DNA from 4 places in the Pandoraea thiooxydans genome. Region 2 is predicted to be linked to each of the others. Evidence: predicted binding sites of a transcription regulator. Region 2 holds the regulator's gene; each other region holds the start of a gene.
The links. The regulator sigma-54, encoded in region 2, starts transcription at its own class of promoters, with help from an activator protein. The targets are predictions, from matches to a motif close to TGGCANGNAANCTGCTTT.
Positions count from the first base shown of each region.

Region 1: glnA (type I glutamate--ammonia ligase) is a predicted target of sigma-54. The motif match lies at 3,729-3,746, and genes of this name have one in related genera.
Region 3: PATSB16_RS20565 (ammonium transporter) is a predicted target of sigma-54. The motif match lies at 3,954-3,971, and genes of this name have one in related genera.
Region 4: urtA (urea ABC transporter substrate-binding protein) is a predicted target of sigma-54. The motif match lies at 2,659-2,676, and genes of this name have one in related genera.

Region 1 is NZ_CP014839.1:2,389,688-2,395,741, forward strand. It holds gene ntrC (nitrogen regulation protein NR(I)) at 1-934, opposite strand, end outside; gene glnL (nitrogen regulation protein NR(II)) at 978-2,108, opposite strand; gene glnA (type I glutamate--ammonia ligase) at 2,219-3,634, opposite strand; gene PATSB16_RS10975 (rhodanese-like domain-containing protein) at 3,984-4,448, shown strand; gene PATSB16_RS10980 (LysE family translocator) at 4,498-5,118, shown strand; gene PATSB16_RS10985 (DUF4148 domain-containing protein) at 5,308-5,607, shown strand; gene PATSB16_RS10990 (hypothetical protein) at 5,901-6,054, shown strand, end outside.
Region 2 is NZ_CP014839.1:3,554,438-3,560,491, reverse strand. It holds gene rapZ (RNase adapter RapZ) at 1-413, opposite strand, end outside; gene PATSB16_RS16265 (PsiF family protein) at 548-826, opposite strand; gene hprK (HPr(Ser) kinase/phosphatase) at 915-1,883, opposite strand; gene PATSB16_RS16255 (PTS sugar transporter subunit IIA) at 1,927-2,382, opposite strand; gene hpf (ribosome hibernation-promoting factor, HPF/YfiA family) at 2,601-2,945, opposite strand; gene PATSB16_RS16245 (RNA polymerase factor sigma-54) at 3,068-4,555, opposite strand; gene lptB (LPS export ABC transporter ATP-binding protein) at 4,665-5,432, opposite strand; gene lptA (lipopolysaccharide transport periplasmic protein LptA) at 5,425-6,054, opposite strand, start outside.
Region 3 is NZ_CP014839.1:4,425,603-4,431,656, forward strand. It holds gene PATSB16_RS20550 (efflux RND transporter periplasmic adaptor subunit) at 1-632, opposite strand, end outside; gene PATSB16_RS20555 (alpha/beta hydrolase) at 651-1,511, opposite strand; gene PATSB16_RS20560 (LysR family transcriptional regulator) at 1,655-2,668, shown strand; gene PATSB16_RS20565 (ammonium transporter) at 2,711-3,913, opposite strand; gene PATSB16_RS21220 (hypothetical protein) at 4,294-4,416, shown strand; gene PATSB16_RS20570 (Nramp family divalent metal transporter) at 4,490-6,054, opposite strand, start outside.
Region 4 is NZ_CP014839.1:3,893,838-3,899,891, forward strand. It holds gene aptA (omega-aminotransferase AptA) at 1-832, opposite strand, end outside; gene PATSB16_RS17980 (aminotransferase-like domain-containing protein) at 1,052-2,482, shown strand; gene urtA (urea ABC transporter substrate-binding protein) at 2,717-3,976, shown strand; gene urtB (urea ABC transporter permease subunit UrtB) at 4,032-5,636, shown strand; gene urtC (urea ABC transporter permease subunit UrtC) at 5,718-6,054, shown strand, end outside.

The sequences.
Region 1 (6,054 bases), 1.2 Mb from region 2:
CGCTGCGTTCGCGCAGCGAAGGCAGGCGCAGCCGGATCACGTTGAGCCTGTGGTACAGGTCTTCGCGGAACAGCCCCTGGCGGGCACGATCCTCGAGATTCTGATGCGTCGCGGCGATCACCCGCACATTGGCCTTGATCGGGCTGTGTCCGCCGACCCGATAGTAGTTGCCGTCCGACAGGACGCGCAGCAGGCGGGTTTGCAAATCGAGCGGCATGTCACCGATTTCGTCGAGAAACAGCGTGCCGTTCTCGGCCTGTTCGAAACGGCCCCTGCGGGTGGCCTGGGCGCCGGTAAATGCACCGCGCTCGTGACCGAATAATTCGGATTCCAGCAAATCCTTCGGAATCGCCGCGGTATTCAATGCGATAAACGGCCCCGCCGCACGCGGGCTGTGCCGGTGCAGCGCGCGCGCGACCAACTCCTTGCCGGAGCCGGACTCGCCGGTGATCAGCACCGTGGCACTCGAGTGCGACAGCCGGCCAATGGCTCGGAAAACGTCCTGCATGGCACTGGCTTGCCCGAGAATCTCGGGCTCCTCGGCCAGGCGCTCGTCGACGGTCGTCTCGCGCAAACTTTCCTCGACCGCGCGCATGATCAGCTCGACCGCCCGATCGACGTCGAACGGCTTGGCGAGATACTCGAAGGCGCCACTCTGAAACGCCGAGACGGCGCTGTCCAGATCCGAGAACGCCGTCATGATGATGACCGGCAGGCCGGGATACCGCTGCTTGGCTGTTTGCAGCAACTCAAGCCCGGAGCCGCCAGCCATGCGAATATCGGAAACCAGCACCTGCGGCGAGTCGGTTTCCATCGCGAGCGCGGCCTCGCGCGGCCCGGCGAAGCTGCGCACCGGCAAGTTGGCGCGCGAGAGCGCTTTTTCGAGAACCCAACGAATCGATTGATCGTCGTCTACTATCCAGATCGGCTTCATGGCTCACCGTGAAAAAAACATATCGGAACTGCCGGTGCCGTACTCATCCGAGCGGCAGCATAATGCGGAAATCGGTGCGTCCGGGCCGACTCTCGCACTCGATCGATCCCTCGTGCCGTTGCACGAAAGACTGCGCGAGCGTCAATCCCAAACCGCTCCCACCCTCTCGACCCGACACCAGCGGAAAGAAGATGCGATCCCGGATTTCCTCGGGAATACCGGGCCCGTTATCGATTACATGCAATTCCAATGCCAGCTTGTGCAACCGCTTGGCCAGCGTGACCTTGCGCGCGACGCGGGTGCGCAGCACGATGCGCCCTTGCCCGCGCTCGATCTGCTCGCGCATCGCCTCGGCGGCATTACGCACGATATTTAGCAGTGCTTGAATCAATTGCTCCTTGTCGCCGCGCAACTCGGGCAGGCTGACGTCGTAGTCGCGCTCGATCTCCAGGCCCTGCGGGAATTCGGCCAGCACCAGCGAGCGCACCCGCTCGCACACCTCGTGCAGATTGATTTCGGTGACGATATAGGGGTGCCGGTGCGGCTCGAGCAACCGATCCACCAGGGTTTGCAGGCGATCGGACTCCTTGATGATGACTTGCGTGTACTCGCGCAACTCGCGCTGTACGAGTTCGAACTCCAGCAGTTGGGCCGCACCGCGAATGCCGCCCAGCGGATTCTTGATTTCGTGCGCCAGATTGCGAATCAGCTGCTTGTTGATCCATGCCTGATCGAGAATGCGCTCTTCGCGCTCGTTCTTGAGCTTCTGTTCGTTTTCGATCAGCTCGACGATCACGAAATCCGGGGCATTTTCCGGGATGCCGACGATCGCATGGGTATGCAATGGCTCCTGCGCAGTGCGTTCGAGCACCAAATCGAGGCGTGTTGCCTGATATTGATTCGCCAGCAGCTCTTTCACGGTGGCGTCGATCACTTCGCCGTTGAGAAAAAGATCGTGCCAGGTCATATGCGCCAGCGAGCGCCGCGAGAGCGCCAGCAGGGCTTCGGCTGGCGGGTTCGCGTAGACCACCCGCAGCGTCAGCTTGTCGAGCACCAGCAGGACCGTGGCCAGCGCGTCGAGACCGGGCAGAATGCCGCTGGCCGCCAGCGCTGCGTGCCCGAGGTCTTCAGGCGGTTCGGCAGTCGGAGGGTTCGTGGTACGAACTGATTTCATGTTTGGCGCCGTCGAAAAACCAAGCTTCACACTGGTCGCGAAATAAAGAAGGGGGAGGCAAACCGCCCTCCCCCTGTGCTTTCATTGGCTAGCTCGGAGCTGGCAACAATTTACAGCGAGTAGTACATGTCGAACTCGATCGGATGCGTGGTCATGCGGAACCGGGTCACTTCTTCCATCTTCAACTCGGTGTACGCATCGAGCATCGCGTCGGTGAACACGCCACCGCGCGTCAGGAACTCGCGGTCTTCCTGCAGGTACTCCAACGCCTGTTCGAGGCTGGCGCACACGGTCGGGATCTTGGCATCCTCTTCCGGCGGCAGGTCGTACAGATTCTTGTCGGCGGCTTCGCCCGGGTGAATCTTGTTCTGCACGCCGTCCAGGCCGGCCATCAGCATGGCCGAGAATGCCAGGTACGGGTTGGCCATCGGGTCCGGGAAGCGCGCTTCGATGCGGCGGCCCTTCGGGTTGGCAACGTACGGAATGCGGATCGAGGCCGAGCGGTTGCGAGCCGAGTAGGCCAGCTTGACCGGTGCTTCGAAGCCCGGCACCAGACGCTTGTACGAGTTGGTGGTCGGGTTGGTCAGCGCGTTCAGCGCGCGAGCATGCTTGATGATGCCGCCGATGTAGTACAGCGCGAAGTCAGACAGGCCGCCGTAGCCATTGCCGGCGAACAGGTTTTGGCCGTCTTTCCATACCGATTGGTGGATGTGCATGCCCGAGCCGTTGTCGCCGACGATCGGCTTCGGCATGAAGGTGGCGGTCTTGCCGTAGCTGTGCGCCACGTTTTGCACCACGTACTTCAGAATCTGCGTCCAGTCGGCGCGCTGCACCAGCGTGGAGAACTTGGTGCCGATTTCATTTTGGCCCTGGCCCGCGACTTCGTGGTGGTGCACTTCGACCGGCACGCCCAGTTGTTCGAGCAACAGGCACATTTCCGAGCGCATGTCCTGGAAGGTGTCGACCGGAGCGACCGGGAAGTAGCCGCCCTTGACGCCCGGGCGATGGCCGGAGTTGCCGCTGTCGAATTCCTTGGAGGAAGACCACGGTGCTTCTTCCGAGTGCACGGTGACCGAGCAGCCGGACATATCGACGTGCCAGTTCACGGCGTCGAAAATGAAGAATTCGGGTTCCGGGCCGAAGAAGGCGGTGTCGCCCAGGCCGGTGCTCTTGAGGTAGGCTTCGGCGCGCTTGGCGATCGAGCGCGGATCGCGGTCATAACCCTTGCCGTCGGAAGGCTCGACCACGTCGCAGGTCAGCACCAGCGTGTTTTCTTCGTAGAACGGGTCGATATAGGCGGTGTTCGGATCCGGCACCAGCAGCATGTCGGAGGCTTCGATGCCCTTCCAGCCGGCGATCGAGGAGCCGTCGAAAGCGTGCCCGCCGTCGAACTTGCCCTCGTCGAATGCCGACAGCGGCACGGATACGTGCTGCTCTTTACCTTTGGTGTCGGTGAAACGGAAGTCGACGAATTTGACGTCTTCCTCTTTCACCAACTTCATTACGTCTGCCACAGACTTGCTCATGCATATCTCCCGAAAGATTCAACTTGTCACCCCGCTGGCGCATCCCAGCGAAGTGCCACATTCTAACGAACTCCGTTTGCGGATTCATCGTTATTAAGCAGAAAACATGCCACATCGCTTTTTCTGCCGCAGAGCCCGCGCGCGCGCAGGATGCCACGGAGGATCGGACTCTGTCATTATGGATGAAAATCCCCATTTTGATGCATGCCCACCGCAAAAAATCACCAATATGGTGCGCATCGCAAAAATGCTCGCTTTTGGTGCAATCGGGCCGGGCTACGCCCGTCTCTGGCGAATTGCGGTCACACCCCATAGAATGAACGACCATTACCCGAGCGAACGCAATCCCATGACGACATCTACCGAAATCTACTCGCAAGCCGATCAACGGCGCCAAAGCGGCAACCTGCCATATGCCGGCGCGGTCACGCCCGAGGAGGCCGCGACACTGCTGCAACTCGACCCCGAGGCTCGACTCGTCGACGTGCGCACTCGCGCCGAACTCGACTGGGTGGGCCGGCCGCAAATTGCCGACGACAGATACATTCATATCGAATGGATCCGCTACCCTGGCAGCGTGCCCAATGCACAGTTCCTGGAGCAGTTGCGTGCCCAGGTCGCACCCAACGCACCGCTGCTGTTCCTGTGCCGCAGCGCGGCGCGCTCGAAGGTCGCAGCCAAGCTCGCCACCGAGAACGGCTTCAGCAAGGCCTATGACATTCTCGAGGGTTTCGAGGGCGATAAAAACAGCGCCGGCCACCGCAAAACGGTATCCGGCTGGTGCCATCGAGGCTTGCCCTGGATTGGGGCATAAGACCGGCGCGCCCGCTGCGGCATCGCACCCGCCCGATAAGGAGTTTTTGATGAGTCTTGCGAGCTTGATGACTTTCGCGCTGGCGCTGCTGGTCGCCGCCGGCGCGCCCGGCCCCGGCATCGCCGCCATCGTGGCACGCGTGCTGGGACGAGGCACGCAGGGCGCGATCGCTTTCACCGCCGGCATGGCCATCGGCGACGTCGTCTGGCTGACCTGCGCTGTGCTTGGGGTGGCCGCACTGGCGCAGTCGTTCAGCGAAGTCTTCCTGGCGGTCAAATACGCGGGCGCGCTCTACCTGCTTTATCTCGCCTGGAAAATGTGGACCTCGCCAGTCACCACGCAGGAGGTGACGCAGCAGGCGCAGCCGCCTCGCGAGCGCCCGTCCAGACTGTTTCTCGGCGGACTGTCGGTGACCCTGGGCAATCCGAAGGTCGTGATCTTTTATCTGGCGCTGCTCCCCAATCTGCTTGACCTGCGTCACATCACGCCGCTCGGATACGCCGAAGTCGTCGGTATCACGCTGGCGATTCTCGCCGTGGTGTTCGGCGCCTACATTCTTCTCGCGGCCCGCGCCCGCAAGCTCCTGGCCTCGCGGCGCGCGATGAAACTCCTCAACCGCTCGACTGGCGTGGTGATGGCGGGCGCCGCGGTGATGGTCGCGACCCGCTGACAACCTCCTCCGCCTGCCCGCGCCGCCGAGACCTGCCATCGGCGGCGTTTTTTTGGCTGCATTATTGCGATTCGAACAATAATTTATTTAATCAATCGCTATTTTTCATCAATAGCCTAGGGAATACACTGATTCCTGTCAGCGGTGCCAAGATCGCATCGCTCCTAACCAGTTAGACAGGAGTCAAAAATGAAACGTCTTACCCTTGCATCCGCCCTTGTATCACTCACGCTGGCTGCCGCTGCCGTGCCGGCCTTCGCCAGCGACGCTTATCCCGATGGCTCGCAACTGGCCTGGGTGCTCCAAACCAGCAGCGTGACCCGCGCGCAGGTTCGCGCCGAGCTGGTGCAGGCCGAACAGCAAGGCCTGCTGCTGCAAACCGACACGGTCTACCCGAAGCTTGCCGATCCGGTCAGCACGAAGACTCGCGCCCAGGTCGAGCAGGAACTCGTCGGCTACACGCCGGCGCCGTTCTATCGCGGTCAATAATCGCCTCGAACGCCGGACGGACGGGGTGCCTAAGCATCCCGCCCATGCCAACAACGCCGGCGTGACGACGGGCGCAGCCAGCCCGCGCCCGTCGTCAGCCGAACCCGATATGTCAGGGCCTGCGGCAACAGCTCCCCTTGCACAGCCCTCTCCTGTCTCCGTGCGCTTCCCCGAGCGCATGGGACCTTGCCCACCGCACGCGCGGTGGGTTTTTTTGCTCCACCCTGCCCAGCCGTGGCGCCCTGAGGCCGTGCTAGCATACGCGGTTATTCCTTACCGGATCGGAGTCTCGCGTGAGCCAAATTGAATTCGACATCGAATGGACCGAGCGCGCCTCGAAGAAAATCGAGCGCCTGCTGCCCAAGGGCACGCCGATCGGACTGCCGCCGATCGAATGCCTGCCGATGGAGGGCGACGTCCTGTTCCTCGGCGGCAAAGAAAAGAAAC
Region 2 (6,054 bases):
CCGAGCTCGGTCAGATCGCTGAGCAAATCCCGTTCGTGCTCGATGGCCTCGACCAGCGAACCGCTGTCGGAAAACGAACCGTTCGGCAGCGTCGACAACGGATGACGGCGCCGGGTTTCCGAATAGCGCTGCACGAGCGTTTGCGTGTTCGCGTTGAGAAACAGCACGCGCACATCGTGGCCGAAACGCCGCAATCCGCCGATGATCGGAGGGAGATCGTCGAGCGCGCCGCCACTGCGTGCATCGATGGCCACGGCGAGTTGGCCGTGACCCTGCATGTCGAGGTACTCGGCCAACTCAGGCAGGAATCTGGACGGCAGGTTATCGACACAGTAATAGCCGGCGTCTTCCAGCACATTGAGTGCGACCGATTTTCCCGAGCCGGAAATTCCCGTGATGAGGACGATTTTCATGGTCTGGTCTGAAGCGAAGCGCGATCCCCGTTGGTAACGAGTCCAACTCGCATGGTCAGTCTGGGCCGGTCGAAAAAAAGGGCAGCCGGGCTGCCCTTGCGATCGATGTGCGACCTACGAGGCGACGCACGGGTTCAGTGCTTGCCGCTCAGACATTCTTTCATGAAGGCCTTGCGCTCGTCACCCTTTTTGCCGGTGGCTTCCTTGTTGCAGGCTTTCATTTTCTCCTGCTGCGACATCGGCTTTTTGGCCGACAGGCATTCCTTCATGAATGCTTTGCGCTCATCGCCCTTTTTGCTGCCGGCCTGACGGTTGCATTCGGTCATCTTGCTTTGCTGCGAATTTTGCGCAAACGTCGGTGCGGAATAATAGAGGGGGGCAAGCAACAGCAGCATAGCCAAGACTTTCTTCATGGTTATCTCCTGACGTCGGTGAGGGGGGCGGCAAGCCGCGCAAGCATTACAGCATGAAAGGGCAGGGCGCGCAAATTCACCCGATGCGTCAAAGCAGCCTGCCTTGGGCTCCGCCGTCGGGCTCCTGCATTGCCAGTCGCTGGCGTTCCATGAAGTCCTGCAGGGTGTCGATGCCGCGCAGCTGCAAAATGGTGTTGCGCACCGCAGCCTCGACCAGCACCGCGAGGTTGCGGCCCGCAGCCACTTGCAGCGTGACCTTGCCGATCGGCAATCCCAGGACGTCGACGGTCTGCATTTCCAGTGGCAAACGCTGGAATTCACCATCCGGCCTGCGCACCAGCTGGACGATCAGCTTCAACTTCATTTTGCGCCGTACGGCGGTTTCACCAAAGATCGTCTTGATGTCGAGCAGGCCCAGGCCGCGCACTTCCAGCAGATTCTGTAAAAGCGGCGGGCAGCGTCCCTCGACGAAATCCGGGCCCAATCTGACAAAATCCACGGCGTCGTCCGCCACCAGTCCATGGCCGCGGCTGATCAGTTCCAGTCCCAGTTCGCTCTTGCCAAGGCCGGAGTCGCCAGTCAGCAACACGCCCATGCCGAGAATGTCGAGAAAAACACCATGCATCGTGCAGCATGGGGCGAAGACCCGGGAGATATACAAACGCAGGCTATCGATGACCGATGCGGTCGACAGCGGCGTGGTGAACAGCGGCGTGGACGAGCGGGTGCAGCGCAGCACAAGGTCGGGCGGCGCGGCCAGGCCGTCGGCGACCACCAGAAACGGCGGCTCGAGCGCGATCAGCTCGGTCATGTTGTGCTTGCGGTTTTCTTCGGAGAGGCGCTGGTAATACTTGAGTTCGGCCTCTCCGAGCACCTGGATGCGATTCGGGTGGATCAAATTCAGGTGACCGACCAGATCCGCGCTCGACGTGGCGTTGGAGACTGTCTCCGGAGCAAAGCCCCGTTCCCAGCCCTCGTGGCCGGCCAGCCAGCTCAGTTTGAGCGTGGCCGCATTGTCGTCGAAAATACTTTGGGCGTTAATGCCGTTCAGTTCCACCGTATTCCCTCTTGAGACGTGCTTGCCGTTGACGGGGGCGGCATCAAGGTTGCCAAGTGCTCAGGGCCTGATGAATGACTTCCGGCTCGGTAGCGCTGGCGAGTATCTCCCGCATCGAACGATCGGACAGTAACTGGGCAATTTCCGACAGAATTTCCAGGTGCTGCTGGTTCGCTTGCTCCGGCACAAGCAGGAAAAACAGCAAGGATACGGGTAACCCATCCGGCGCTTCGAACGGGATCGGATCGGCCAGGCGAATAAACGCAGCCAGCGGATGCTTCAGCCCTTTGATGCGCCCGTGCGGGATGGCGACGCCCTCGCCCAGGCCGGTCGAGCCGAGCCGTTCGCGGGCAAACAGATTGTCGGTCACAGCGCCGCGCGCTTGCCCGTGATTGTTCTCGAACAACAGTCCGGCTTGTTCGAAGACGCGTTTCTTGCTGGTGACATTCAGTCCCAGGACAATATTGGTAATAGGTAAAAGTTTGACTAGACGGTTCATCTTGTGATGCGGCGCTCAAATGGCGTGGAACCGAAACCCCGGGAATCGACCACGCATTATAGACCAGCGAGGCGTTGTCGCTCTCGGATCAATCTTATTGTGGCATGCATCCCGATTTGACGTATCCGGCGGATGTCTCGGCACATAAAGCAAAGGGCCGCTGCTGCGGCCCTGGTCACATGCCGGCGTTCTGGCCGGCGACTGCTCATTGATTGAATCTATTGAGGTAGATCTGGCGATTGATGTTTGATTGCTTCATGCTGATGCTCCTGAAGACGATCCTTGTGCCGAATCACCTGGCGGTCCAGCTTGTCGATCAGCATATCGACGGCAGCGTACAGATTGCCGTCGCAACTTTCTACGTATATATCCTTGCCCTTTAAATGCAGGGTGATTTCCGCCTTTTGCCGTTTCTCTTTTTCCTTATGGTTGTCGAGCGACAGTAGCACACTGACATCGATCACCTGGTCAAAGTGCCGGACCACGCGGTCCAGCTTGTTGACCACATACTCGCGCAACGCTGGCGTGATGTCGAGATGGTGTCCACTGATCTTGAGATTCATAGCTGCTCTCCTTGCTGGGGCGCCGCGGTGTTGGGTGTGGCGATTCAGTTGGCGGTTGCTTGCATCGTCACGGAATGAGCGCCGCGGCAGGGCGACCCCGATGCGGGTTAGCGCATCGGACCTTACAAAGATTTGCGCAAATTGACTGCCGGGATCCGTAACGCTTCGCGGTATTTGGCAACGGTGCGCCGTGCCACCACGAAACCCTGCTCACCCAGCAGTTCAGCTATGCGGCTGTCGGAAAGGGGGTTTTTGGACTCTTCTGCTCCTATCAGTTGCTTGATGAGGGCGCGAATGGCGGTCGAGGAGGCCGCCCCGCCGGTGTCGGTTGCCACATGGCTGCCGAAAAAATATTTCAGCTCGAACGTGCCGAACGGCGTGAGCATGTACTTGCTGGTCGTTACGCGTGAAATGGTCGATTCATGTAAGCCTAGCGTATCAGCAATTTCCCGCAAAACCAAGGGCCGCATGCCGATTTCACCGTGCGTGAAAAAATTCTTTTGCCGCTCGACGATGGCTTGCGCGACGCGCAGGATGGTATCGAAGCGTTGCTGAATATTCTTGATCAGCCAGCGCGCCTCCTGCAGTTGCTGCTGGAGATTGCCGGCGCCCGGGTCGTTGCGATTGCTGCGCAGAATCCGCGCATACATTTCGTTGATGCGCAGCTTCGGCATGATCTCCGGATTCAACTCCGCGTGCCAGGTCTTGCCTGACTTGCGCACCAGGACGTCCGGAATGACGTAGTCCGTGGTGGGGCCGCCATAAGCCGAGCCGGGGAATGGATCGAGCGCGCGGATCGCTGCATGAGCCGCGCGCAATTCGGCGTCGCTCGCGCCGAGCAGGCGTTTGAGTCGAGTGAAGTCGCGGGCCGCCAATAACTCGAGATGGTCCTGCACGATCCGCAGCGCCAGCGCCCGGACTGCATTGGCCGGCTGGCGCTGCAACTGCAGTTTCAGGCATTCCGCGGCGTTGCGCGCGCCCACGCCCGCCGGATCGAAGCTTTGCAGCAGGGCCAGTGCGGCATTCAGTTCCTCGGTTTCGAGCTCGAGCTCCGACAACAGCTCATGCTGGATTTCATCCAGCGTAATTCCCAGATAGCCGTCTTCATCGAGGGATTCGATCAGGAAGCCCACCAGGGCACGGTCCCGTTGGCTGGCCTGGGTCAGATTCAGTTGCGCGAGCAGATGTTCGCGCAGGCTGGTCTGGTCGACATGCAGTTGCGGCTGTGACGCGTCGTCGTCGTCCTGGGCGTTGCCATTGCGACTGAAATCGTTGAGCGTCCAGTCGCCGGCGGTGTCCCGCAGGGGTTCGCCATAATCGCTGCCGTCCTGGTCGCCGCCGCCCTCGGGCGATGCCGCTTCGCGGCTGCCGCCAAGCGGTGGCTCGGCGGCGGATGCGCCGCGCTCGCTGCGCAAGGAACCGTCGGTGTTGACGCGAACCGAGCCCGAGAGCCAGTCGTCGGCCTGCTCCAGCATCGGGTTTTGTGTCAGCGCGTGTTCCACTTCCTGCTGCAGCTCGAGCGTCGACAGTTGCAGCAAACGGATCGATTGCTGCAACTGAGGGGTCAGGGCCAGATGCTGGGAGGTGCGTAGTTGAAGCGTCGGTTTCATATCGTATCCTGGTTCAATTGTAGAGGCTTTGCCAGGACAAGGGAACCGATGCGCGCACCAGCGCGGCGGCGTGTTCGGGGAGGCGTGGCGGGGGACGTGCCCGCACCCATTACATGCGGAAGTTCTCGCCCAGATAAACGCGCCGCACGCTCTCGTCGGCGACGATCTGGTCAGGCGTGCCGGCGGCCAGCACGCTGCCTTCGCTGATGATGTAGGCGTGGTCGCAGATGCCGAGCGTCTCGCGTACGTTGTGGTCGGTGATCAACACCCCGATGTTGCGATCCTTGAGAAACCGCACGATACGCTGAATCTCCAGCACGGCGATCGGGTCGACACCGGCGAACGGCTCATCCAACAGGATGAAGCGCGGCCGAGTGGCCAGCGCCCGCGCGATTTCGACGCGGCGGCGCTCGCCGCCGGACAGCGACATCGCCGGATTGGCGCGCAAGTGCGCGATCTGCAATTCGTCGAGCAACGATTCGATGCGCTCGTCGATGTCTTTCTTGGGCAGCGTCTTGCCGTCGTCGCCGTTTTGCAGTTCAAGCACTGCGCGGATGTTTTCCTCGACACTCAGTTTGCGAAACACCGAGGCTTCCTGGGGCAAATACGATAAACCGAGTCTGGCGCGCCGGTGAATCGGCATGTCGCTCAACAGGGTGTCGTCCAGGCTGATCTGCCCCGCGTCGGCCGGCACCAGTCCGACGATCATGTAAAAAGAGGTCGTCTTGCCGGCGCCGTTGGGACCAAGCAAGCCGACCACCTCGCCGCTTTTTACATCCAGCGAAACGTCTTTGACGACAGTGCGCGTGCCGTAACGCTTTTTCAGGTTGCGTACGGTCAGGACGCTCTTGACGGGCTGTTGGGATGGGCTATTCACGCGGATTGCCGAGACTGTTGGAGGGTTTCAGGGCGGTGCCGGCCCCGCTCGGCGCCGCGGCACCCGGGGTGCTGGCGGTTTTTGGCGCCAGGGTAGCCCGCACGCGGCCGCCCGGGTTGTTTTCGCTGACCTGGTCTTTGCCGCCGACGGCCGTATAGACTTCGTTATACGTGTCGTAAGTGATCACGCTGCCATGCACCTCGTCCATCACCTTGGCGCCGGCGAGCCGCTTGAGCACCGCATGCTTGGTCAGCGTGGCGATCTGGGTCTTGCCGTTGTAATCGATTTGCTCGCCCCAGCCTTCGATATATTCATCGAGACCGTCGCGCTTTTGTTTCATGAACGCGAGCTTGCCCGGCGCGGCATAGGCGGTGGCGTACTGATAGCCCTCCGGATCCTGATGCACCTCGACGCGGTCGGCCTTGAGCACGATGGTGCCCTTGGTGATCGTCACGTTGCCGGTGAATACGTTGACCTGCTTGAGATCGTCGTAGCGCATCTGGTCCGACTCGATGTTCATCGGCTTATCGCGATCGGCGCGTTCGGCACGCGCTGGCATCGAGAACAGCAACGCGCACGCGAGGATGGTCAGCGCCGCGCAGCCCAGGCGCCAGAAGATGGA
Region 3 (6,054 bases), 870 kb from region 2:
GTGAGCGGCGCGGACGCGGCACCGGCGGCCACCACGTTGCCTGCGGTGATGGCCGCGCGCGAGACGCGCCCGGCAAACGGGGCGACGATGCGCGTATAGCCCAGATTCAGGCGTGCCACCGCGAGCGCGGCCTGTGCCGCCTGCAGGTTGGCGGCGGCTTCGCGCGCGGCGTTCTGCTTTTCATCGAAGTCGCGCCTGGCGATCGCATTATCGGCCAGCAGCCGCTGCGCGCGGGCCAGATCCGAGGCCGTGTAGGCCGCCCGTGCCCGCGCCGCGCTCAATTGCGCCTCGGCCTGATCGACGCGGGCCTGATAGGGCCGCGGGTCGATCGTGAACAGCAACTGGCCTTTCTTGACCAGACTGCCGTCCTTGAAATGCACGGCCATCAGCGTCCCGGACACCTGGGGGCGTATCTCGACGCGATCGACCGCCTGCAGCCGGCCCGAGTAATCCTGCCAGTCGGTGATGGTGCGGCTGACCACGGCGGCGACGTCGACCTGAGCGGGCGCCGGCGCGCTCGACAGGGTGCGCGGCACGTTGGCATTGACACGGATGGCGGCCAGGCCGCCGGCGAGCGCCACCACCAGCGTGGCGGCGACGAACAGAACAAGACGTTTGCGAGACAGTGACATGTGGAATCCCCTGGATGGTTAACCGAGATTTGGCGTGCGCAAGGCGCGCGGGCGGCGAGTGCGTGGCGCCAGCCGGCGGCCGAGGAATTCGGCCGCTTCGGCCAGCGCCGGCGTGTGGGTGGGCAACTGCGCGTGGGTCAGATCGGCGTGACGGGTGACCTGGGTCGGCACGCCTGCGGCGATCAGCGCGGCCGCGTATTTTTCCGCTTCGACGTGCAGCACATCGCATTGCGCCGTGGCGATCAGGGCCGGCGGCAGGCCGTGCAGGCGCAGCGATTCGAGCGGTGCGGCATACGGATGCACGCGCTGGTCGGCGCGGGGCAGATACTGCCGATAGCACAGCGCGCATGCCTGCGCGGTGATGTCCGAGTGCAACCGGGCGGCGTCGCCCAGGCGGGTCATGCTCGGGTCGAGCATCGGGCCGAGCAATACCTGCGCGGCGAATTCGACGCTGTGGCGGTCGCGTGCAATCAGCGTCAGGCAGGTCGCCAGGTTGCCGCCGGCGTCGTCCCCGGCCACGGCCAGGCGTGTCGGATCGCCGCCAAAATCGTGCGCATGCGCGGCAATCCATACGGCGGCGGCATGGCTGTCTTCCGGCGCCGCGGGAAAGGGGGCGGCCGGGGCCAGAGAATAGCCGGCCGATACCACCAGCGCGGGACAGTGCGCGGCAATGAAGCGGGCCGGCGTGTCGGCGTCGTCTAGCGAGCCCGAAGTGAAGCCGCCGCCATGAAAATACAGCACCACCGGCAGCGCCGCGGCGTCATCTGGCCGATACAGCCGCACCCGTATGGCGCCGGCATAGCCGTCGATCGTGCGTTCTTCGATGAGCAGCGCGGCAAGCCGGGATACCGCTGCGAGGGGGGGACGGTGCGTCTTCATGAAGCCGATCGGGGTTGCCCGATGCCGAGTTCGAGTGAAACGGATTGTGATCGTTACGCGTTGCCGGATAAACGCCTATAATCCGGCAACAATAGTCGGCAAAAACGAACAATCTCGCGCCGTCATTTCCTTGGGAGAGAGTCATGGACCGCTTTCAGGCGATGCAAGTATTTACCCGCGTGGTGGACGCCAACAGTTTTACCAAGGCGGCCGACACGCTCGAGCTGCCGCGCACCACGGTGACCACGATCGTCCAGAATCTGGAGAAAATGCTCGGCGTGCGGCTGCTCAATCGCACCACCCGGCGCTTGAGCCTGACGCCGGACGGCGCCGCCTATTACGAGCGCTGCCTGCGCATCCTGGCCGACGTCGAGGAGGCCGAGGCAGCGTTTCTCGATACCGCGCGGCGCCCGCGCGGCCGGTTGCGCATCGACGTGCCGGGTTCGATCGGGCGGCTGATCCTGATTCCGACGCTATGCGAGTTTCACCTGCGCTACCCCGAGATCGAGCTGGCGATCGGACTGGGCGACAAGCCGGTCGACCTGGTGCAGGAAGCGGTCGATTGCGTGATCCGGGTCGGCGAATTGCGCGACTCGACGCTGGTGGCGCGCCGCATCGGTACGTTCGAGGGTGTGACCTGCGCGGCGCCCGGCTATCTGGAGCGTCATGGCGAACCGCGCAGCCTGGAGGATCTCGACCAGCACGTCGCGGTGCAGTATTTCTCCAGCCGCACCGGCCGCATCATCGATTGGGATTTCATCGTCGACGGCAAGCCGCTGGCGGTGAAGATGAACGGCACGGTATCGGTCAACGACGCCGACGCCTATGTCGCTTGCGGCCTGCAGGGGTTCGGGCTGATTCAGCCGGCGCGCTACATGGTGCGCAATTATCTGGAGTCCGGCGAATTGCGCGAGGTGCTGCCCGATTGCCGTCCGGCGCCGATGCCGATTTCGATTGTGTATCCGCACAACCGCCATCTGTCGCCCAAGGTGCGGGCGTTCGTGGACTGGGTGGCCGAGCTGTTCGAGCGCTGTCCGCTGCTCAGCGGCCGACAGGGCGAGCACGCCGGCGTCTGCGAATTTGCCGGGTCCGAGCCGCGCCCCACGCCGGCCGGGCTGGCGCCCGAACGTGCCGCCGAGTGCGAGTGCGTGTTGTGAGGCGAGCCCCCGCGACGGCGGGGGCATGGCGTCGCTGGCCTCTTACCAGCTGGTTTCGCGTTCCGGCGTCGCCGTGATGTTGTGGATCGAGATGTCGGCGCCGTTGAATTCCTGCTCTTCGCTCAGGCGCAGGCCCATCGTGGCCTTGAGCACGCCATAGACCACCAGGCCGCCGGCAAACGCGATTGCCACGCCCAGCGCGGTGCCGAGCAACTGAGACATCAGACTGACCCCGCCGATGCCGCCCAGCCAGGTTTGGCCGAACAGGCCGGCGGCAATACCGCCCCACACGCCGCACAGGCCGTGCAGGGGCCACACGCCGAGCACGTCGTCGATCTTCCAGCGGTTTTGGGTCAGGGTGAACAGCCACAGGAACAGCGCGCCTGCGATCGCGCCGACGATCAGTGCACCAAACGGGTGCATCAAGTCGGAGCCGGCGCACACCGCGACCAGGCCGGCCAGCGGCCCGTTGTGAATGAAGCCCGGGTCGTCCTTGCCGAGCAGCATGGCGGCGAGCGTGCCGCCGACCATCGCCATCAGCGAATTGACGGCCACCAGGCCCGAGATACCGCCGACCCGTTGCGCACTCATCACGTTAAAGCCGAACCAGCCGACGATCAGAATCCACGCGCCCAGCGCCAGGAACGGAATCGACGACGGCGGATGCGCGGCCACGTGACCGTCGCGGTGATACCGGCCGCGCCGCGCGCCGAGCATCAGCACGGCCGCCAGACCGATCCAGCCGCCCACGGCATGAACCACGACCGAGCCGGCGAAGTCATGGAACGGCGCGCCGAACATCTTCGTGAACCAGGCCTGCACGCCAAAATGGCCGTTCCAGGCGATACCCTCGAAAAACGGATAGACGATGCCGACCAGGAAGAAGGTCGCGACCGACTGCGGGTGAAATTTGGCGCGCTCGGCGATGCCGCCCGAGACGATGGCCGGAATCGCCGCGGCGAAGGTCAGCAGGAAAAAGAAGCGCACCAGTTCATAGCCGTGGTGTGCCGAGAGGGCACTCGCGCCGCTCCAGAAATTCACGCCATAAGCCAGCGGATAGCCGATGAACGCATAGGCCACCGCCGATACGGCAAAGTCGGTAAGGATCTTGACCAACGCGTTGACCTGGTTTTTCTTGCGGACCGTGCCGAGCTCCAGAAAGGCAAAACCGGCGTGCATGGCGAGCACCATGGTGGCGCCCAATAAAAGGAAAAGAACGTCGTATGCGGGGCTGTTCGAGGGCATGAATGCTCACTTTTGGTGCAAATTGAAGTGAATGATATTGCAAGCAAAAAGAATGCCTGTATTTTTATGTAATTGATTTAATTGAGTTCTCTGTTTTGCGCGTCGCTGACACGCCGCTATTTGGTGAATCCAGCGCGCTATTTTGGCGCATTTGCCGCCTGAACCCCAGTGCGGGTTGCCGTGCCGGGCGGCATGCACGGGTTCGGTGCGTTGCCTTGGGGCGGACGCATGCGTTAGATCTGCTTACATGCCTTACAAAACGGCGCTATCTCCCAAGCCGGTTGCTTGGTTATAACGGGGTTAACGGCCGATACGGCGCGAGCGGATTGTCCGCCGCGCGTGTCGCGCGTCGCCTGACTGAATTTTTTTCGGGAGTCGTTATGAGATATCTGATTGCCGCGGTTTTGCTGCTGACGCTGGGCGGCTGCGTCGTGGTTCCCGCCGGCTCTTATTACTATCCGTATGGCGGCGGTTACCATCATTACCATGATGATGACGATTGACCGTGTTGCCGGCTCGCTCCAGCGGCCGATCCGCGCCAGGCGCGGATCGGCCGGAAAACGCCGGGGGGCGGCGCTATCTGAGCAATGTGAGCTCGATTACCTTGACGATCACCAGCCCGACGGCGATCACGAGGTATCCGCGCAGCACGCCCATCCACAGGCGGTTGGCCAGCGACAGCCGGGGCGCCGGCAGTTGGTCGAGCGGCGGCATGCGCCAGGTGGCGCGCAGCGATTCGATGTCCTGTGCCGGCATACTTGCTTCGTCATCCGAGGCATCTGCGCCGGAGCGCAGCTTGCGCAGCGCCATTGTGCCCGCGTAGCCGGCCAGCGCCAGCACGGTGCCCCCGACCAGGATGCCGATGATCGCCTGGCCCGAAATGTCCGGAAACAGCACCGAGGCGGTCAGGATGATCGACAGCATCACCAGTACCCAGACGACCGCGCCGGTGAACAGGTTGAGTCCCCGGGAGTTGACCCACGGCCCGAGCACGGCCTTGTCGTTGCAAAGCAGCAGCAGGAACACCGTGGCGCTGGGCAGCAATACGCCGGCCAGAGTCTGCACCGCTTCGGTCAACAGCCCCAGCGGCGAGCCTGGAATCAGCACGATCACCGCAGCCAGCGCGACGACGGCGAAATAGATCACATAAAAACCCTTGGCGTCACCGACGCCGCGATGCAGCGAATGGCGGATCGAGAAGACATCGCCGATCGCATAAGCCGTCGACAGCGACACGGCCGCCGCGCCGATGATGCAGGCATCGATCAGCGCGATCGCGAACAGGATCGCGGGTGTGCGCCCGACGTATTTGTCGAGCCCGCTGAGGATGCCGCCGGCGTCGGTGAATTGCCCGAATTCCGGCCGGCCGTGGAACAGCTCGGCGGCGAACGCCATCATCGCGATGCTGCCGATCATCACCAGGCCGATACCGATCCAGAGGTCGGCTTTCTCGTATTTGATGAAGCGCGGCGTGATGCGCTTATCGACGATGTAGCTTTGCTGGAAGAACAGTTGCCAGGGCGCGACGGTGGTGCCGACGATGCCGATCACCAGCAGCATGACGTCGCTGAGCTTGGAGCCGACCGGCCAGCTCGGCACCACGAAGTCTCGTGCGATTTGTCCGACCGGCGGGTGTACGGCAACCAGCACCGGGATCAGCAGCAGGCTGGCAAACACCAGCACCATCGCAAAGCGCTCGAAACGCCTGAAACTCCCCGTACTGACGGCTGCCATCGTTAATACCGCGGCGATACTCACGCCCCATAACTTCGGGACGCCAAGAAAGTCAAAGGCAAAAGTGATGCCGATGAACTCAGTGACAATCGTCAATGCGTTGAGGATAAACAGGTCGATGACGCTGAAGGCGCCCCAGAACTTGCCGAAGCGTTCGAAAATCAGGCGGGCGTGACCGACGCCGGTAACCGCGCCCAGGCGCAGCACCATCTCCTGGTTGACGTACAGCACGGGAATCAGCAGCGCCAGGGTCCATAGCAGCGTCGTGCCGTAGTTCTGACCCGCTTGCGTGTAGGTGGCGAAGGCGCCCGCATCGTTGTCGCCCACCATGACGATCAGGCCGGGGCCGAGGATCGCCAGCAGGGTGCGAAATCGCGCCTGCCAGTCGCGGCGCGGCGCGGTGTCGT
Region 4 (6,054 bases), 340 kb from region 2:
TGTTGATGCCCTTGGCCAGCGTCATCAGGTCGGGCGTCACGCCGAAATACTGGGAGGCGAATGGCGCGCCCAGCCGCCCCAGGCCGGTGATCACCTCGTCGAAAATCAGCAGGATGCCGTGCTTGTCGCAGATCTGCCGCAGCCGTTGCAGATAACCCTGCGGCGGCACCAGCACGCCGGTCGAGCCGGCCAGCGGCTCGACGATGACCGCGGCGATGGTCGAGGCGTCGTGCAGCATCACCAGCCGCTCGAGTTCGTCGGCCAGATGCGCGCCCCATGCCGGTTGACCGCGCGTGAAAGCGGCCTCGGCCAGGTTCAGGGTGTGCGGCAAGTGATCGACGGCAGGCAGCAGCGCGCCTGAATAGGTCTTGCGATTGGGCGCGATCCCGCCGACCGAAATGCCGCCGAAGCCCACCCCGTGGTAGCCTCGCTCGCGGCCGATGAAGCGCGTGCGCTGGCCTTCGCCGCGCGCGCGGTGATACGCCAACGCGATCTTCAGCGCGGTGTCGACCGATTCCGAGCCGGAGTTGGTGAAGAAAATCCGCTTCAGGTCGCCCGGCGTCAGTTCGGCAAGCTTGGCGGCCGCCTCGAACGCCTTCGGATGACCCATCTGGAAAGTCGGCGCGAAGTCCATCTCGCCAACCTGCGCCCGCACGGCCTCGACGATCTCGCGACGGCAATGCCCCGCGTTGACGCACCACAGGCCCGCCGTGCCATCGAGCACCTGGCGGCCGTCGTGCGACGTGTAGTACATGCCCTCGGCCTTGACCAGCAGGCGCGGCGCCCGCTTGAATTCCCGATTGGCGGTAAAGGGCATCCAGAATGCCGACATATCGAGCGGCGCATCATGCAATTCCACGGCTCATCTCCTTCGATTTTCAAAGCGCGCCGCGGACCCTCGCCGGGCGCATCGAACACCATATTAAGCATCGGCGACCAATACAGACATGTACAGTTGAGCGGAAACTGCGTATTCTGTATCGGCACCATGCCATGAGTGTGCAGGCAACAGCCGATGCCCGGCCGGCCTGCGCTGCCGGAGTCCCCCACCATGAGTCAACCGTTACGCCTGGCGCTCGACCGCGGCCAGCCCGCATCGCTGGTCGAACAGATCGTGCGCGAGATCGAGCGCGCGCGACACAGCGCCGTGCTGCACGGCGGCATGCGCATGCCGTCGATCCGCCAGTTGGCGCAGGCGCACGGTATCAGCACCTTCACGGTGGTCGAAGCCTACGACCGGCTGGTCGCACAAGGTGTCCTGATCGCACGGCGTGGCGCCGGCTTCTTCGTGGCCAGCGACGATCCCGCGCACGATATGCCGCGGCCGCGGCCGCGCGCGGTCGCGCGCGAGGTCGGCAACGCCTGGTTGCTCTCGGAGGTGTTTGCCGACGACAGCATTCCGGTCAAGAGCGGCTGCGGCTGGCTGCCGGACGATTGGCTGGACGAAGACGGCCTGCAAGGCGCGCTGCGGCAGCTGGCCAAGGGCGCGGGCACGCGCTTCGTGCATTACGGCCACCCGCAGGGGTATGCCCCGCTGCGTCAGAGCATCGCACGACGCCTGGCAGATATCGCGCTCGATGCGCATGCCGACCAGATCGTCCTGACGCACGGCGCCACGCAAGGTCTTGACCTGATCGCCCGCACCTTGCTGCACCCGGGCGACGCCGTGCTGGTGGAGGAGCCCGCCTACTGCAATCTGCTGGCGATCCTGCGCAGCGCCGGCCTGCATGTGGTGGGCGTGCCGCGCGACGCCGCCGGGCTCGATCTGGCGCAGCTGGAGAGCGCGATCCAAACCCATCGGCCGCGCGCGCTATTCCTCAACAGCGTGCTGCAAAACCCGCTCGGCACGTCGCTGTCGCCGGCATGCGCGCACCGCATCCTGCAGTTTGCCGAACAGCACGGCCTGTGGGTGGTCGACGACGATATCTACCGCGAGCTGGCGCCGCCCAATGCGCCAGCCCTGGCCGCCATGGACGGCTTGCACCGGGTCATCTACCTGGGGAGCTTCTCGAAGACCATCTCGCCCTCGATCCGGGTCGGCTATGTCGCTTGCGCGCCAGCGCTGGCCGCCGAGCTCGCGCGCACCAAAATGATCGGCGGCCTGACCACCTCGGAAATCAACGAGCGCCTGGTTCATCTGGTGCTGACCGAGGGCGGCCACCGCAAGCACATCGAGCGGCTCACCGATCGCCTGGCGCGGGCGCGCAGCCGCCTCTGCACTCAATTGACGGCCTGCGGCCTGAGCCTGCTGGCCAAACCCGACGGCGGCATGTTCGTGTGCGCCGCCCTGCCTGAGGGCACGCCCTCCTCGCGCGAGATCGCCGAGCACGCGCTCACGCAGGGAATCATGCTCGCACCCGGCGAGTTCTTCGTCACGCAGTCCGAACCGTGTCACTGGTTCCGCTTCAATGCCGCCTATTCGGACGACGCGCGCCTGTACCGCTTTCTCGAGACCACACTGAGCGCGGCACACGCCTCGTGAGGGACGCGCCGTCCGGCGCGCGCCCTGCCCCGCACTCCCAGTCCCGCACTCCCTGCGCACGGCCCGCGCACTGCCATGGCGCACGCGGCCGCGTGCCACGCCCCGCCTGCACTGATGCGATGCAAATGCGCACCGCCGCGAAGCGTGGCATGGCAATCGTCGTGGCATCGAGGGATTGGCACGACTATTGCCTCCTGAGTCTGCGTAGTCCAATCACTTACGAAGGGAAATCAAATGAAACGACGCACGCTGTTAAACATGGCGGCCATGTCGGGGGCGCTTGCCATTCCGGGTTTGTCCTCAAAAGTTTGGGCGCAGGGCAAGAAGCCGATCAAGATCGGCATTCTGCATTCCCTGTCCGGCACGATGGCGATTTCCGAAACGTCGCTCAAGGACGTGGCGCTGATGACGGTCGACGAGATCAACCGCGCCGGCGGCGTGATGGGGCACCCGATCGAGCCGGTGGTGGTGGATCCGGCATCGAACTGGCCGCTGTTCGCCGAAAAGGCGCGGCAGTTGCTGACCCAGGACAAGGTGGCCGTGGTGTTCGGCTGCTGGACCTCGGTGTCGCGCAAATCGGTGTTGCCGGTTTTCGAAGAACTCAATGGCCTGCTGTTCTACCCCGTGCAGTATGAAGGCGAGGAAATGTCGCGCAACGTCTTCTATACGGGCGCGGCGCCGAACCAGCAGGCAATCCCAGCGGTGGAGTATCTGATGAGCGCCGAAGGCGGCGGCGCCAAGCGTTTCTTCCTGCTCGGCACGGACTACGTCTATCCGCGTACCACCAATCAGATTCTGCGCGGCTTCCTGCATTCGAAGGGCGTGCAGGACAAGGATATTCAGGAGGTCTATACACCGTTCGGCTACAGCGATTACCAGACGATCGTCGCCAATATCAAGCAGTTCGCCCAGGGCGGCAAGACCGCCGTGATCTCGACCATCAATGGCGACTCCAACGTGCCTTTCTACAAGGAACTCGGCAATCAGGGCCTAAAGGCGACCGACGTGCCGGTCATGGCGTTCTCGGTCGGCGAGGAAGAGCTGCGCGGCATGGACACCAAGCCGCTGGTGGGCAACCTGGCCGCATGGAATTACTTCATGTCGCTCAGGAACAAGGAGAACACCGCATTCAAGAAAGAGTGGTTCGAGTACGTCAAGCGCAAGAATCTGCCGGGCGGCAGCAAGCGCGTGACCAACGACCCGATGGAGGCGACCTACGTCGGCATGCATATGTGGAAGCAGGCGGTAGAGAAAGCCGGCACCACCAGCGTCGACAAGGTGAGAACGGCAATGATCGGCCAGACCTTCAACGCGCCCGACGGCTTCAAGCTCATGATGGACGGCAACCACCACCTGCACAAACCCGTGATGATCGGCGAGATTCGCGCCGACGGGCAGTTCAACGTGGTGTGGGAAACCAAGACGACCATCCGCGCACAGCCGTGGAGCCCCTACATCCCGGGCAATCAGGGCAAGCCCGACACGGTGAGCTGATCGTTTTCGGCAACTTTCGGCGCCGCCGACTGCCGGCGGCGCCCAGGATTCTTCCATGTCACGCCTGATCAAAATATTCGCACTACTGATCGTCCTGTTACTGGGTCAGACCTCCGCAATGGCACTGACCGAGACCGACATCGCACCGCTGGGCGGCATGGATTTCGACGCCAAGTCTCAGGCGATCCATCACCTGGTGGACGACGGCACCGAGGCCAGCCAAACGCTGCTGAAGGCGCTGGCCGCCGGCGACGTACTGGTCGGCGACGACAACCGGATCCTGGTCCAGGACGGCGACACCCTGCGCGATGTGCTCAGCGGCCAGCCGGTCAAGGACGACAATGCGCAACCGGTGGTGCTCAACAATGTGCTGCGCGCGCGCGTCGACGACGCCACCGCCGCGCTGAACCTGCAATCGCTGGACCCGGCGGTGCGCGCCAAGGCAATCCGTACCCTGTTGCACTCGGGCAGCACCGACTTCCGCGTGCAGGTCGAACAGGCGCGCGACCGGGAGACCGACCCTGACCTGAAGCGCAAGCTCGATCAGCTATGGGCCGTGACCGCGCTGCACGATGCCGACCCGCTCAAGCGGCGCGAGGCGATCGCGATTATCGTGGCACGCGCGGATCCGCAAATGCGCGGGCTGCTGCTGCCGCTGGTGGCGCGCAAGCCCGACGGCACGTTCGACGAACCCGACACGGGCGTGCGCGTCGCGGCCCAGGCCGGCCTGGCGCAACTCGAGAACGACCAACGCAAGAGCGAGCTGCTTGGCATGCTGTTCGCGGGCCTGAGCCTGGGCAGCGTGCTGCTGCTGGCGGCGCTGGGGCTGGCCATCACGTACGGCCTGCTCGGCATCATCAACATGGCGCACGGCGAATTCCTGATGATCGGCGCCTACGCCACGTACGTCGTGCAAACCCTGTTCCAGCACTACCTGCCGCACGCCTTCAATTGGTATCTGGTGGCCGCCGTCCCCGCCTCGTTCCTGGCCGCCGCGATCGTCGGGCTGATGCTCGAGCGCACCGTGCTGCGCTTTCTCTATGGCCGGCCGCTCGAGACGCTGCTGACCACCTTCGGCATCAGTCTGCTGCTCATGCAAATCGTGCGTACGCTGTTCGGCGCACAGAACGTCGATGTCGCCAACCCGTCGTGGATGAGCGGCGGGGTGAGCGTGCTGCCCAACCTGATCCTGCCTTACAACCGACTGGTCATCATCGGCTTCTCGGTGGTCGTGGTGGCACTGACCTGGGCGCTGCTGAACCTGACCCGGCTGGGCCTGTTCATCCGGGCCGTCACACAGAACCGCAACATGGCCGCCTGCGTCGGCGTGCGCACCCGGCGCGTGGACGCCTACGCGTTCGCCCTCGGTGCGGGCATCGCCGGGCTGGGTGGCTGCGCGCTGTCGCAGATCGGCAACGTCGGGCCGGATCTCGGTCAGGGCTACATCATCGACTCATTCCTCGTGGTGGTGCTGGGCGGCGTCGGCCAGTTGGCCGGCACGGTGTTCGGCGCTTTCGGACTGGGGCTGCTCAACAAGCTGCTCGAGCCGGCCTGGGGCGCGGTGCTGGCAAAAATCGCCGTGCTGGTGCTGATCGTGCTGTTCATCCAAAAGCGTCCCCAAGGACTTTTCGCTCTCAAAGGGCGCAGTGCGGAGGCTTGAATGAATTCCCCCGTTTCTTTTGACGTGTCGCCCGCCGGCCTGTCGCCGCAGCGCGGGTCTGCCGCGTCCACCGTCGGCGGCATGCCCGAGCGGCCACGGCTGCTGCCCAAATACACGGCCGCACCGCTGGCCGCGCTGGTGCTCACAGTGCTGATCATCGTGCCGCTGTGCTCGCTGGTATTGCCGGCTTCGCACCCGCTGCACCTGTCCGCCTACACGATGACACTGATCGGCAAGATCATGTGCTACGCGATCGCCGCACTGGCGCTCGACCTGGTATGGGGCTACTGCGGCATCCTCAGCCTGGGCCATGGGCTGTTCTTCGCGCTGGGCGGCTACGCGATGGGCATGTACCTGATGCGTGCGATCGGGCGCGACGGCGTCTACCACAGCAACCTGCCGGACTTCATGGTGTTCC